Regions from separate parts of the Viridibacillus sp. FSL E2-0187 genome, predicted to be linked through region 3. Evidence: riboswitches for the same ligand, from Rfam matches in the RefSeq annotation. Region 3 holds a riboswitch; each other region holds the start of a gene.
The links. Region 3 has a riboswitch for lysine ahead of MHH85_RS18395 (amino acid permease). Riboswitches for the same ligand answer to the same signal wherever they lie in the genome.
Positions count from the first base shown of each region.

Region 1: it holds a riboswitch for lysine, as region 3 does, so the genes downstream of both, MHH85_RS03065 (aspartate kinase) here and MHH85_RS18395 (amino acid permease) in region 3, are expected to answer to the same signal.
Region 2: it holds a riboswitch for lysine, as region 3 does, so the genes downstream of both, MHH85_RS19705 (transporter substrate-binding domain-containing protein) here and MHH85_RS18395 (amino acid permease) in region 3, are expected to answer to the same signal.

Region 1 is NZ_JBBOVG010000001.1:639,375-644,788, forward strand. It holds gene MHH85_RS03045 (electron transfer flavoprotein subunit beta/FixA family protein) at 1-372, shown strand, start outside; gene MHH85_RS03050 (electron transfer flavoprotein subunit alpha/FixB family protein) at 405-1,382, shown strand; gene trxA (thioredoxin) at 1,577-1,891, shown strand; gene uvrC (excinuclease ABC subunit UvrC) at 2,116-3,891, shown strand; lysine riboswitch at 3,951-4,132, shown strand; gene MHH85_RS03065 (aspartate kinase) at 4,257-5,414, shown strand, end outside.
Region 2 is NZ_JBBOVG010000002.1:110,150-115,563, forward strand. It holds gene MHH85_RS19685 (YeiH family protein) at 1-413, opposite strand, end outside; gene MHH85_RS19690 (LysR family transcriptional regulator) at 526-1,416, shown strand; gene MHH85_RS19695 (amino acid ABC transporter ATP-binding protein) at 1,475-2,212, opposite strand; gene MHH85_RS19700 (amino acid ABC transporter permease) at 2,235-2,978, opposite strand; gene MHH85_RS19705 (transporter substrate-binding domain-containing protein) at 3,042-3,896, opposite strand; lysine riboswitch at 4,033-4,214, opposite strand; gene MHH85_RS19710 (hypothetical protein) at 4,333-5,414, opposite strand, start outside.
Region 3 is NZ_JBBOVG010000001.1:3,791,428-3,796,841, forward strand. It holds gene MHH85_RS18395 (amino acid permease) at 419-1,879, opposite strand; lysine riboswitch at 1,987-2,165, opposite strand; gene MHH85_RS18400 (aminoglycoside 6-adenylyltransferase) at 2,289-3,155, opposite strand; gene MHH85_RS18405 (CynX/NimT family MFS transporter) at 3,303-4,520, shown strand; gene MHH85_RS18410 (VOC family protein) at 4,740-5,414, opposite strand, start outside.

The sequences.
Region 1 (5,414 bases), 3.2 Mb from region 3:
CTAGGTATTAACTATGTAACAACAATTACTAAACTTGAAATCGATGGCAAAACAGCGAAAATCGTTCGTGACGTAGAAGGGGATTCAGAAGTTCTTGAAGCAGAATTACCACTTCTAGTGACAGCACAACAAGGTTTAAACGAACCTCGTTACCCATCTTTACCTGGTATTATGAAAGCGAAGAAAAAGCCTCTTGAAGAGCTAGAATTAGATGATTTAGATATTGACGAAGATGATGTTCAAGCAAAAACTACAACAGTTGAAATTTACTTACCAGCTCAAAAAGTAGCTGGACGTGTATTAGAAGGCGATTTATCTGATCAAGTGAAAGAGCTTGTTAGTCTATTACATTCAGAAGCGAAAGTCGTTTAAGCTGATTTTAAATTGTATGGGAGGGACATAACATGTCTAAAAAAGTATTAGTATTAGGTGAAGTACGCGAAGGAAGCTTAAGAAATGTATCATTCGAAGCTATTGCAGCTGCAAAAAAAGTGTCTGGTAGCGGAGAAGTTGTTGGCGTTCTAATCGGAGACGCTGTAGCGAATCTTGCCCAGGAACTTATTCAAAACGGTGCAGACCGTGTAGTGACTGTTGAACACCCACATTTAAAACAGTATACTTCTGACGGCTTTAGCCAAGCATTTATGGCAGTTACTGAGCAAGAGCAACCAGAAGCAATCGTTTTCGGTCATACTGCTCTAGGTAAAGATCTTTCTCCAAAACTAGCTAGTAAATTACAAAGTGGTTTAGTATCAGATGTTACAGATATTGAAGGGGAAGATGATGCAGTAGTTTTCATCCGTCCAATCTATTCTGGTAAAGCATTTGAAAAAGTGCAAGTGAAAGAAGGACTTGTGTTTGCGACAATCCGTCCAAATAACATTGCTCCTCTAGCAAAAGATGAATCTCGTTCAGGTGATGTGTCTTCAATTACTGTAGATATTACGAATCTACGTACTATTATTAAAGAAGTTGTTCGCAAATCAACAGAGGGCGTTGATTTATCAGAAGCGAAAGTAGTAGTAGCTGGTGGTCGTGGTGTGAAAAGCGAAGACGGTTTTGCGCCATTAAAAGAGCTTGCTAATGTACTAGGTGGCGCTGTCGGTGCTTCACGTGGAGCGTGTGATGCTGATTACTGCGATTATTCATTGCAAATTGGTCAAACTGGTAAAGTTGTTACACCGGATCTTTATATCGCTGCTGGTATTTCAGGAGCAATTCAACATTTAGCTGGTATGTCTAACTCAAAAGTAATCGTTGCGATCAACAAAGATCCAGAAGCGAATATCTTTAAAGTAGCTGACTACGGTATCGTTGGAGATCTTTTTGAAGTTATCCCGATGCTTACAGAAGAGTTCAAAAAATTATTAGTAAACGCATAAATAATTGCTTCTAAACCCTGTAAACGGTCATACTATTTACAGGGTTTTCTTTATCCAAGCATCCATACTAACGTGTGATAGACGTATTTTACTATCGTTATTGCAAAATAATGCTGTTATAAGCATAACAGTCGCTAGTGTTTTTCATCCATGCTATACTACCGTTATACGTAAGTTGAAGGAGGATATTTAATATGGCAATCGTACACGCAACAGATGAAAGCTTTTCACATGATATCGCAGAAGGTTTAGTACTAGTTGACTTTTGGGCAACTTGGTGCGGACCTTGTAAAATGATCGCTCCTGTTTTAGAAGAACTAGATTCTGAATTAAATGGTGCAGCTAAAATTGTTAAAGTTGATGTAGACCAAAACCAAGAAACAGCAAGCAAGTTCGGCATTATGTCAATTCCAACTCTTTTATTATTCAAAGACGGAGAGCCAGTTGATAAAACTGTTGGTTTCCAACCGAAAGAAGCATTAGCTGAATTCATTCAAAAACACGCTTAATCTTTGAAAAAATGAATATCAAACCGGGTTCCTACAATGGTTCCCGGTTTTTTTTACAATTATATAGAGATTAAAACTATTTTGTATAGAATTTAGATGCAGTGCCTAGCCCTCGAGCTCAAAAACTCATTTGATATGGAGGTTAAAGAGCAACCTATATGTCAATTCGTCTATGATTATCGGAACTGGCTAAGGTGCCCGCACTTTTCTAAGAAGGTGATAAGATGAACGAATTACTAAAGCAAAAGTTAGCCATTTTACCTGACCAACCTGGTTGTTATTTGATGAAGGATCGTCAAGGTACAATTATTTATGTCGGCAAAGCTAAAGTATTAAAAAATCGCGTACGTTCTTATTTCACAGGCAGCCACGATGGTAAAACGCAACGTCTTGTTAGTGAAATAGAAGACTTCGAATACATCGTGACATCTTCGGATTTAGAGGCGTTTATCTTAGAATTAAACCTCATTAAAACACATGATCCGAAATACAACATTATGCTGAAGGATGACAAGACGTACCCATATATTAAAATAACGAACGAGAAGCATCCTCGACTTCTTATAGTCCGCAAAGTAAAAAAAGATAATGGTAAATACTTTGGACCTTATCCAAATAGCTTTGCTGCAAATGAAACGAAAAAATTACTTGATCGTCTATATCCGCTAAGGAAATGTACAAATTTACCGAATCGAGTTTGCTTATATTATCATTTAGGACAATGTCTAGCTCCTTGTGTAAAAGAAGTTGAGAAAGACCAATATCAAGAGATAATTCAAGATATTACGAGTTTTCTCAATGGCGGCTACGGGGAAGTTAAAGAAGAATTAAATACAAAAATGCTCGATGCAGCTGAAAAATTAGAGTTCGAACGAGCAAAAGAATATCGAGATCAAATTACCCATATTGAAACTGTCATGGAACGCCAGAAGATTACGCTTACTGATTTAACTAATCGTGATGTTTTTGGTTATGCAGTTGATAAAGGTTGGATGTGTATCCAAGTATTCTTTGTACGACAAGGAAAGTTGATTGAAAGAGATGTTTCGTTATTCCCGATTTATAGAGACCCTGAGGAAGAATTCTTAACATTTGTGGGACGCTTTTATGAACAGGCAGAACATATCAAGCCGAAGGAAATCTTTATACCTACGAATATTGAAGGAGACCTTCTAGCTACAGTCCTTGATGTAAAAGTGACAATTCCTCAAAGGGGAAAGAAAAAAGAACTTGTTGATTTAGCGAGTAAAAATGCTCAAATTGCTATCTCTGAGAAGTTCCAGTTACTTGAGCGTCAAGAAAAAAGGACAATAGGTGCCTGCGAAGAATTGGGAAATGCGATGAATATTGCGATACCGCTTCGCATAGAATCATTTGATAACTCTCATATTTTCGGTGCGGATGCCGTTTCAGCAATGGTAGTTTTTATTGACGGTAAGGCGAGCAAAAAGGATTATCGAAAATATAAAATTCAGGTTGCTGCAAAGCATGACGATTACGGTGCAATGCGAGAAGTTATTCGCCGAAGATATACTCGAGTATTAAGAGATGGCTTGCCTTTACCCGATTTAATCGTTATTGATGGTGGGAAAGGACAAATGGAAGTGGCAAGAGAAATCTTAGAAGATGAGCTTGGTTTAGATATTCCTATTGCAGGTTTAGCAAAAGATGATAAACACCAAACTTCTCAATTGCTGTACGGCTCGCCGCCAGAAATTATTCCATTGAAGAGAACGAGTGAAGCATTTTATCTTTTACAAAGAATTCAAGATGAAGTTCACCGTTTTGCTATTACCTTTCATCGCCAATTACATGAGAAGAATGCCATTACATCTGTTCTTGATGAAATTGAAGGGATTGGTCCAAAACGAAAGCAACAGCTTCTCAAACAATTTGGATCCGTGAAAAAAATTCGTGAGGCAACATATGAAGAATTAATTGCTGCGAATGTACCAAAAAAACTAGCTCAAACCATATTTACTCATTTTTCTGAAAAATAAATTGTAGTAATCTGAAAATTATGTTAAGGTAACATTACTATTATAAATAATCACTATTTAGTGATGATAGAGGCGCGGATTTCAAGAGTAATTAGCAAGAGGATGAGTAGATCCTATGACTGCTGATGAAAGGGGAGGCCGCCGAAGTGGTAAATTGACTATTTCCAATTTATTACTGGTTCTACATTTAACAAGTGTAGAATTGTCAGATCCGTTTCGGTTCTGGAGGGCTATCTCACATGAATGTTCTTTTGAACGTGCATGCTATGAGGCGGCTTTTCACACGGAAACGTGTGAAAGGCTGCTTTTTTCATAAGATGTAATTGTGAATACGGTCGTCATAACAAATAAGGGAGAGGTTATGGGTGAGTTGTTTAGTTTTCAAATTTGGTGGTACATCAGTTGCAACGATTGAACGCGTATTGCATGTGGCAAAGCGCATTCAGAAAGAGAAAGAAAAGGGCTATGACATTGTCGTAGTTGTTTCAGCAATGGGCAAAACGACGGATAAGCTAGTAGAGATGGCACATGAAATTATGCCAAATCCATCGAAACGAGAAATGGATACGCTCTTAACAACAGGTGAGCAGGTGACTATCTCATTATTATCGATGGCATTGCAAAATTTAGGGCTATCAGCACAGTCCTTCACAGGTTGGCAAGCTGGAATCTTAACTGAAGGAATTCCAAGTGATTCTCGCATTGTTGAAATCCAATCTGAAAATGTGCGAAAAGCATTGGATAAAGGCCAGGTTGCGGTAGTTGCAGGTTTCCAAGGGGTTGATAGTAATAACAATATTACAACTTTAGGTCGCGGAGGATCAGATACGACAGCAGTTGCTTTAGCTGCAGCATTAGGTGCCGAGCGCTGTGATATTTATACAGATGTTGATGGTGTTTACACTTCAGATCCACGTTATGTTCCAAAAGCTCGCAAACTACAAGAACTGTCATATGATGAAATGTTAGAATTAGCAAATTTAGGAGCAGGTGTCTTACATCCACGTGCCGTAGAGTTTGCAAAAAACTACAATATCCCATTAGAAGTTCGCTCTAGTTATGTAGAAGATGAAGGGACAATTATGAAGGAGGAAGTTGAAGTGGAAAAAGATTTAGTTGTACGTGGAGTAGCGTTTATGTCAGATATTGTTCGTGTAACGGTAGGTTACGAGGGGAATTATAAAGGTTCTTTAGTCAATATTTTCACAGTTTTAGCTGATAATCATATTAACGTTGATATTATCGTCCAAACTATACTAGAAGGGGTAGAGCCTTCGGTATCATTTACTATTACAAAAGAGAATTTAGCAGATACCGCTAGAGTATTAGAAGCAAATAAATCTAAAATTGGTTATTGTCACGTAAATTACGAAGAGGATGTTGCTAAAGTATCGATTGTAGGTTCTGGTATGGTATCTAATCCTGGCGTAGCCGCAAAAATGTTCGATCGATTACATAAAGAAAACATTACATTAAAAATGGTAAGTACTTCTGAAATTAAAATTTCTGTTGTCATCCCACAA
Region 2 (5,414 bases), on a different contig from region 3:
GCTGTTGATGCAATTGCTGAAGACCCACAAACTGCATTACCACTCGCCATCAATAAACGAAAGTCCTCACCAAAACTTAAATATTTTCCCAACCAAATGACAAAAGCAATTGTCCCAGCCATTTGGATAAGTATAAAAGAGATACCCGTTAGCCCAATATTAAATAAAGAATTAAATGTTAACGTTGCACCCAATAAAATAATTGAATAGTACAGTAGGTTACTTTCTGAAAACTTTATTCCTGGTCTTAACATCGGGTTAGACCCAAACTTTAAATTGCCGACCAAAATACCTATTAATATAGCAAATAATCCACTGCCTAAACTTGGAAAGAAACGACCAAATACCATTCCAATAAAGGCGATAATAATACAAGTTATTAATCCAGGTAGAACATTTATTATTTTCTTCATATTTTAACCCCATTTATTTTTGTTTGTACCTAAACTTTACTGGAGAATTAATAATCAGTAAAATACAGATAAGTAATTATGACTATTAGTATTTCTAATAAGGGGGAATTTAATGTATTACGATGCCTTAAAGACATTCGTTGCTTTAGCGGATATAAAAAATTTTACGAAAACAGCTGAATACCTCCATATTTCTCAACCTAGCGTTAGTTTACACATAAAAAATTTAGAAACTGAGTTTAATACACAGTTATTTTTACGCTCACCTAAATCGCTAAAAATTACCCCATCTGGTGAAATTCTCTATGATCGCGCTAAACAAATGTTAGCCATTTATGATCAAACCAAATCGGATATTCTAACACTTCAAAATGAAATTAAAGGAAAACTGCTGATTGGCGCAAGCTTTACCATTGGCGAATATGTACTACCTTCATTACTCGTTACCTTACAACAAAAATATCCTGAACTTGACCTGGAAGTAATAATCGGAAATACGGATGAGATTGTTGAAGCTGTTCAATTGCTAAAGATAGATATCGGATTGATCGAAGGGCAAACAACCAATAAAGAGTTAATTGTAGAACCCTTTATGGAAGACGAGTTATTGTTAGTCGCCTCACCTTCACATGTACTTGCAAAAAAAGAAAGCATAACGATTCAAGATTTACATAATCACACGTGGCTAACTCGCGAGGAAGGCTCAGGTACGCGTAATTACTTACTTCATGTACTAGAATCTAATGGCATTAATATTAAATCGCTTATCTCTATTAGCAGTAATCAAGGATTAAAAGAATTTATGACTCAAGGAATTGATGGTCTTACACTTCTGTCAAAAAATGTTATTGAACATGAATTAAAAAGAGGGACACTCGCTGTTATCCGTCTAGAGGACCGTGTATTTAAACGGAGTTTTTCCTATGTATATTCACCAATTATGGGAAGTAAAAAGAATACCTCCATGTTTATAAAAGAAATCAACAATAAGTGGCATATATAAAAAGCCGTTCCTTATATCAAACGAATGATGTAGGAAACGGCTTTCTTATGCAATACCCCTATTGTTTAAACGTGCGCTTTAGAAATGCCTTTGTGCGTTCACTTTGTGGATGATTAAAGATTTGTTCTGGTGAACCTTCTTCCACTATGACCCCTTTATCCATGAAAACAACACGATCTGAAACTTCTCTTGCAAATTCCATTTCATGTGTCACGATTAACATCGTAAGACCTGTACCTGCTAATTCCTTCATAACCTTTAGAACTTCTCCAACCATTTCTGGGTCGAGTGCAGATGTTGGTTCATCAAAAAGTAATACATCTGGTTCCATAGACAGCGCTCTAGCAATAGCTACACGTTGCTTTTGACCACCTGATAATTGGTGTGGCTTCGCATTGACATAACGATCTAAACCAACAACCTTCAAGTACTTCATAGCAACATTCTCAGCATCACTTTTAGAGCGTTTTAAAACCTTTGTTTGACCTACAATACAATTTGTTAATACATTAAGGTTATTAAACAAATTGAATGATTGGAATACCATACCTAGTTTTGTACGATAATTATTTATATTATGGTTGTTATCTAGAATATTGTCACCTTGATAAACAATCTGTCCTCCACTTGGTCTTTCTAATAAGTTAATACAACGTAGAAGCGTAGATTTCCCTGATCCTGAAGAGCCGATGACACAGACAACTTCCCCTTTGTTTACAGAGAAATCAATGTCTTTAAGAACTTCATGAGTGCCAAAGGATTTGCTTAGATGTTGTATCTCGATTACATTTTTCATAAGTCTATCTCCTTTGCCCGCATCATGCTTTTTTGCCTTCCATTTGTTCTAGATCATCAATCATTTGATAGTTTTGTGGACCATCTAATCGTTTTTCAAAGTAGTGTAGAATTTTCGTCACTACGAATGTCATGATTAAGTATAAAATACATGCTACAAAGAATGACTCGAAATATCTGAAATTATTCCCCGAAACAGATTTTGTTTGGAAGTATAGTTCTGTAACCCCAATTACATTCAATACTGATGTATCTTTAATATTCATAACAAATTGGTTACCTGTTGCAGGTAAAATATTCCTTAAAACTTGTGGTAATACTACATGAATCATAGTTTGCCAATGATTCATGCCAATCGCTTGAGCTGCTTCAAATTGGCCTTTATCTACTGAGATAATGCCGCCACGTACAATTTCAGCCATATACGCTCCTGTATTAATAGCAACGATAAAAATTGCTGCAAACGTGCGGTCCATATCTACACCAAATGCTTGGGCAGCACCATAGAAAACTACCATTGCCTGAACAATCATTGGTGTACCTCGGAAAAATCCTACGTATATCCCAAGAATTATATTTATTAGTTTTAATACAATTCTTTTTAATCCTCTTTCAGGTTTAGGAATCGTATTAATAATACCGATAAGTAATCCAATGATTGCACCGAAAACAGTACCAAGTGTTGCAATTAATAACGTCATCCATGCCCCGCGAAGGAACATTTCCCAGTTTTCTGTTGCTATACTTATAATCCAATCAATACTCATACTGTTCCTCCTTCAAAAGCAGTAATACCGACTGCTTCATATGCAGCCGGTATCCGTCATACATTATTTTGCAGCTGGTTGGTTTGCAATCGCTTTATCCATAATTTCTGTACGCTCTTCTTCAGAGATACCTTTTAAAATTTCATTAATTTTATCTTTTAATTCGCTATCTTTTTCAATACCTACAGCAATTGCTGTATCTTCTTCAGACGCTTTAAAGCCATCTGTGAATTCAACCATTACAAATTTATCATTTGCAGCTGAAGAACTAATACCTTCTGGACGTTCAGATACATAACCATCAATCACACCTGATTCAAGTGCTACACGCATTGCAGGGAAGTTATCCATTGCAGCTTGTTTTTTAACACCAGTAATTTGATCTATTACATCATAGTGTGTTGTATTTAATTGACCTGTAATTTTGGCACCACTAAAATCTTGGATTGATTTAGCTTTCTCGTATTTACTGCCCTTTTTAACAACCATTACATAATTAGATGTATAGTAGTTATCAGTGAAATCAATTGTCTTTTTACGCTTTTCAGTTGGAGACATACCCGCCATAATTGCATCAATTTTACCTGAAGTTAATGAAGGTACTAGACCGTCCCATTCTGTTTTGACGATTACTAGTTCTTTTCCTAAAGATTCTGCAACTCTTTTTGCAATCTCAACATCATAACCGCCAGCATATTCTGCGTTACCAGAGATTTTCACGCCGCCGTTTGAATCATCCTTTTGTGTCCAGTTAAACGGAGGGTATCCCGCTTCCATACCAATTGTGAATGTTTCTTTTTTTGTTTCCCCTTCAGTAGATGCACCTGATCCCGAACCTGCATCTTTAGTCCCACAACCAGCTAATAGTAAAATAGCAAGTAGTGTCATAGCAGAAAAAATTGCCCATGTTTTTTTCATATTATATTCTCCCCCTCTAAATAATATCCTTAATTTTCTTCAAAATACTAAAAAAGGCTATTGTACGTATAAAAAACGCGCCCTGAGATGAACTCAGGTCGCATTGTACAATAGCCTAAATCCTCTACTTATCCCTTAATGAGATAGCTCAACTCAACGAACTAGGACGTTCATTGAGACAGTCCTGCAGTTATTAACTGCAGACCCAGCAAGTAACATCGAGTGTATTACAAACTTCGGCGACATCTCCTTCTCAATAGTTTCATAGTTTCTCAAGCTCCACTAAAGACTAATAGATATCGCGCCTCTACCTCACCTATTAAAAAGTGAGGTCGTATTCAATTATCATTGTACACAGTCTACAGTAACGAACTTTCACTGTCAACAACCATTTTGTTAAATACTCAGAATACTATTTTCTTTCTTACAACTAGTTTTAGCCTCTAATAAAATCTGATTCAGTGTACGTAACTTCACCTGTTGTAGCATTAATCTTATCAATTACACCATTTTCAGAAGGGGTGTTAACAGAATAATTTAAGCTATAGATTGTCATTTCATCATCTTCATCTATCTCTTCAAAACGTGAAAGTTTCATCTGCAAACTCTGTTTATATATAGCATCCGCTTCTTCCAATGTAATCAATGGTGTAGTACTAACACCTCGAATAGCCTCCATATTTAATGCACTATACAGACAAGAACGAATAATCCCAGTATGTATACCTACTTCAATTAGGACGGAGTATTTGTCTAATTTGTATTCATGGAAAAATGGGATAAAAGTAAACATAATCGTCGGCTCATCTTCATGTTCGTCTTCATGCTCGTCTTCATCATATTCGCCCACATTGAAGAAATCCTCATCTGTATCATCATCAAATTCTTCTGTATCATCATTCGACATAGATTGTTCTTCAAGCATGTATTTATAATGTATTTCACCAGCAATAATCTCTAAAAATTGCATTGCATTTTCTTTCAATTGCTCAAAAGGTAACTCAGTCTTTACTTCTGTATCCCATTCCACATTAGATTCATAGTTAGCACCCGCATCATCAAAATGTAGCACTTCGATTACAGCTTCTGCTTCTTCACCATTGGCATCTAACTCTTCCGCATCATACCAATATAAATTACCCTCTTCTTCACGTAATACATATTGATCGGTTGCACCTAATAATTTTGGCAATGCCTTTGTTACTTGAACAGGTGTAACAGCAAATTGTTCAAGCTTTGATTCACTGAACAACTGACTAGCTTTTTGAACTTCCCCGCCAACAGTAACACCTATATAATCTCGAATTGGTTGATAAACTAACTCAAATTCTCCTTGCTCTTCATTTTCTTCGATTCCTAATTCCACTAATGTTTCTTTACATAAAATTTCTCTTGCTTCAGCTTCTGTTACTTCTACTTTTGGATATGTAAGTTGATAATACTCTTGGAATATAGTAGCCGCTGTAATAGTACCGTATGAATTGATCTCTATAACTGCACCAGAATTAGGTAAAGGGA
Region 3 (5,414 bases):
TCTATATAAGCACCTCATTTATTTCAGCTCAGCAAATTAGAACTTATGCTATAATTCTCCTTTAGTTATTTAACATAAAAGACAATTTCAAGGAGTTGAAGATGTGATATGAGTAAATGTCCTAAATGTGACTCAGACAACATGAAACAAGGGGTACTTCACAGTGGTGCTGTAATACTTCAAATGGTTCCAGCAAGCAATACTAGAGGCAAATCCTCGCCTGTATCTGCTGAGTATTGTAATAACTGTGGATACATTGAAGCTCTGTATGTCATTAAGCCTCAGAATTTGCAATAACTTTTCTTATTCCACTATTATTTTAAGCCATTCAGTTAATGTATTTCTTTACTTCCCTTAGATGTATGTGAATTAATAAAACAAAAAACTACGCAGCTTAGAGGCTACGTAGTTTTTTAGGTTAACGGTGACTATCAAAGTCACAATCTTCTAGTTTAACGATTTTCGTTTTATGAACAATTTTATAACCGAACCAAATGGCTAAGAAAATTGGTAATCCGATATATGAAACAAGGATACCGTACCAATCGATATGGTCACCTGTGAATGCTGTATAGTTTTGACCAACAACAACAATTGCACAAAGTACAAAGGCAAAGATTGGACCGAATGGGAACCATTTTGCTTTATAAGGTAATTCGTTTAAATCGCGACCTTGTATGATATACGCTTTACGGAATCGGTAATGACTTACTGCGATACCTAGCCAAGCTACAAATCCACACATACCTGAAGCATTTAGCAACCAAATGTAGACAACACCATCACCAAAGAATGAAGCGATGAATGATACACAAGCAACTAAACAAGTTGCTACTAATGCAGCCATTGGAATTCCACGTTTGTTTAGTTTAGTAAACATTTTTGGTGCTTTACCATCTTTAGCAAGCTCCCAAAGCATACGTGATGATGCATATAAACCAGAGTTACCTGAAGATAAAATAGCCGTTAAAATGATCGCATTCATCACTGAAGCTGCAAACGCGATACCTGCATTTTCAAATACTAATGTGAACGGACTAACTGTAATATCACTACTAGCTAAACGTTCATCAGTAAATGGAATTAATAAGCCAATCGCTAAAATTGCTAAAATGTAGAATAAAAGGATACGCCAGAAAACTTGACGAACAGCTTTCGGAATATTTTTTCCTGGATCATCTGTTTCACCCGCAGTAATCCCAAGTAGTTCAGTTCCTTGGAATGAGAAACCTGCTGCTAAGAAAATACCGAACATTGCGAAGAAACCACCATGGAATGGACCATCTTCAATGAAGAAGTTTTTGAATCCAACTGGGTCTTGTCCACCCATTAAACCAAATACCATCAAGAAACTAACGATGATAAAGACAATAATTGTAACGACTTTAATTAGTGAAAACCAATATTCACTTTCACCAAAGCTTTTAATCGATAAGACATTCAAAGTGAAGATGACTACTAAAAATCCTGCTGTCCAGACAAATGATGATACGTCTGGGAACCAAAATTTCATAATTAGTGATACCGCTGCAATTTCTGCTGCAATCGTAATTGCCCAGTTATACCAGTAGTTCCAACCAAGAGCAAAGCCAAGCGCTGGGTCAACGAATTTAGATGCGTAAGTACTAAATGAACCTGATACAGGCATAAATGCTGCCATTTCCCCTAAACTTGTCATTAAGAAGAACACCATAATACCAATTAAAGAATATGCTAATAACGCTCCACCTGGACCCGCTTCGTGGATAGCTCCACCACTTGCTAAGAACAGCCCTGTACCGATTGTTCCTCCAAGTGAAATCATCGTCACGTGACGACTTTTCAATCCTCTATTAAGACCTTGCGTTTCTACGCTTTGGCCATTATTTTTATTACTCATTAAGAATCTCCTCTTTCCATTTTTCATTGCAAGAAGGTTAACTTGATGTCATAAAAAATACCATCACAAGGAATATGCGATGGTATCGAAACATGCCCATCAACCTTGATAAAGATAGCTCAACACGCCTGCTAAGACGTGACAGTTCTGCACCTTTCGGCAACAGCCCCAATGATTATAAGAAAAAGCTTATAATCACTTCGGCGATATTCCCTTTCAAATAGAATCCCCGACGCTTTTCGTCTCATCCATTTTACTTTTTAATACCGCGACCTCTACCTCATCGAATGGATGAGGCATTGCAATATATTAATTTAATATGTCCCCATTATAATACAAGAGTGTTCTATATTCAAGATGTAAATTTTCTTGAATATTAAAACAATTTAAGTCAATTTTTGTTAAGACTTCAAAATATAACTTTCGCATCATTCGGTAGATTTTGAATATGTTTTAAGTAATTGAGCACTTTCTCACTTTCTCCATAACTTTGAAATGAAAGCATATTAGCAACATTTGTTGCTGTACTTTGGAACAATTCACACATAGTAAATAGTGCTTGCCATGCTGAATCATAACTAGCATTGTTATATGTTGCGAGTAACTGCTCCCACACTTCTTTTGGTAACAGATACTCTAGGTCCTTGCCATTTTTACCAACGCTTCTAGAAAAGTCTGATTGCACTCCGACTTGCCATGAAAGCATTTGAATCAGCATTTCACGCGTATTATTAAAATGTGCTTGTGCATAGAGCATTTCTTTTCTCCATAAACCTTTCGCAATATATGTAGAAACCCACCAAAATTCATTGCAACAATCCTTATAATGTTCTTCTGTTGGGCATTGTACCCAATAATTGACGTCTGTTGGTGGAGGGAGTTTAGGAAGCGAACCATCTTTATCTAACAAAATAGTAGTTAAACTATCTTCTTTACAATATGCTTCTTGTTCTTCGACAGGGATAAGCATCAAATCTATTCGGTTCCCATCTGAAAATTGCATCAAATATGTATAGCGCCCGCCCAGTTCAGGTGGAAACAACACCATATCTTCTGGCGTTTGCATAATGATTCTCTCTCCAAAAATATCTACCCAATGAGGATTATTAGTAATTGATTTAATATCCGTCACAATATAAACGATATCAAAATCTTGAAAGGGATCCTTTTTTACATTAATATTTGTTCTTGAACCATTCATACAAACGGCACGTACGCGCTCATCATTTTCCGCTACACCTAGGATTAAATCCATCATTTGTTGCGCTGTTCTCATCATCAATACCCCCATATTAAATTGGCAATTTTATTTTGAATCACCTTATTATAATTATCCATTTTCTTTGATATAATTAACCTTTGTCAATTAGTGGGTTTAAAATATTATAAGATTCATAAATATATGTAATAGGAGGCGTTACAATTGGCAACAAATCAAGCTGTTCAAAGTGAAAACAAAATAAAATGGAATCGTAATGTTTGGTTACTTGTAATTGGGATTATTTTCATCGCTTCTACATTACGTGCTCCTTTAACATCTGTAGGTCCAATCATTTCATTTATTCGTGATGGCCTTCATATTTCAAATGTATTAGCAGGATTTATCACAACGATTCCCTTACTTGCTTTTGCCGTTATTTCACCATTAGCGCCAAAGTTCTCAAAGCGCTTTGGTATAGAACGTACTTTACTATTCTCAACAGCATTACTAGCTGTAGGGATTCTCACTCGGTCATTAGGCACGACATCCATGCTGTTATTAGGTACATCCCTAATCGGTGTGGCAATTGCTTTTGGAAATGTTCTATTACCAAGTTTGATTAAACTGAAATTCCCTTTACAAGTTGGATTATTAACAGGGTTATTCACAGTCTCAATGAATATATCGGCTAGCATTGCTGCTGGGATTAGTTATCCGCTCGCTAGCGGAGAACTCGGTTGGAGAATTGCACTAGGTATTTGGGTCATTTTAGCAATAATCGCTATTATTGTTTGGCTTCCACAAATTCGTAAAGCAAAGTCCGAATCAATTAATAACTCAGAAACTAATAGAGATCATGTCCCTCTTTGGAAATCACCTTTAACCTGGACAGTTACATTAGCAATGGGCCTCCAATCTCTCATTTTCTATACAACTGCTGCTTGGATTCCAGAAATGTTGCAGTCACAAGGAATGAGTGCAAATACAGCTGGATGGATGTTTTCATTTATGCAGTTTTCACAATTACCTGCTACATTTATGATTCCGATTATTGCAGGTCGTAGAAAAGACCAAAGACCTCTTGTTTTAGTTTTCGGTGTTCTTTATCTTATTGGCTTCGGAGGTATTTTAGCTGGATGGACCTCTTTAACAGTGTTGTGGATGATTTTACTTGGACTTGCAGGTGGTGCATCATTTAGTTTAGCTATGATGTATTTTTCATTGCGCACACGTACTGCTCATGAAGCAGCAGAATTATCTGGTACTGCTCAATCACTTGGTTATTTATTAGCTGCTATCGGTCCTGTTTTATTTGGCTATGTTCACGATATTACCAATAGCTGGACAACAGCTATCATTCTATTCATCATTACAGTTCTGCTATTAGTGGCAGTTAGTATGCATGCTGCAAAAGAAGGTTATGTTACACCCGAAAAATAGAGCAAACTCCGAGCTTACATTAGCTCGGAGTTTTTTATTTTACTAAAAGCAAGGTATGCATCCCCAACTTAATACTCTCAACAAAACAAGCCAAAGAAAAAAAGCTATTAGATAGTTTCGAACACTACATAATAGCTTTTAATACTTATTGTCGTTATACCTGCTAGCTTGATATTTTTTCTCCACTTTAAGCCACACAAATACAATTATTTATATAAATTACTTTTCAAAATGATAGCGACCGTTAAATAAATCAAATGTGACTGGTTCTTTAGCTCCTGAGAAGTTAACTTGGAATGGACATTCTCCTAGTTCTGCTAATACTTTTGCAACAACTCCCTCTCCAATAGGGCTAGCAAAGTATAAGTCACCGCCAGCTAATGTAAGAACCTGTACAATAGCATTCAACTCCGGATCGACATACGCTTCTGCAACCTCTAACCCTAAATATCGAGACCATTTTTCAGCAGTTTTTTCAGCATCTATGACTGCAAAAGTAACACCTGCAAAGTCCAACTTTTCTGGTTGCTTTCCAATGACTCCTTTTTCAACTTGCTCCTGTCTACGCTTATCATCATTATCATCCCATTGAATAATAAATGGCAATTGAAGAGAGTCATTTTCTTCTCCAACGTATAGTAATTGCCAGCTAATAATACTGCCATCTGGTCGTTTTCTGTTCATTGGTACTGGACCATTTACTGATAAACCTTGCTCTTTTAAACTTTTTGCTACCCCTTCAATATCCGTTGTGCGAGCTGCAAATCTTACGAAACCTTCTTTGAATTTGTTATTTACTACTGTTTCAATAAGACTGTGATGTAAATGTTCTGCCCCTGCTACTAGCTCCCTATCGTATGTACCAAGGTACTCTATATAACTTAGATCAAAGTA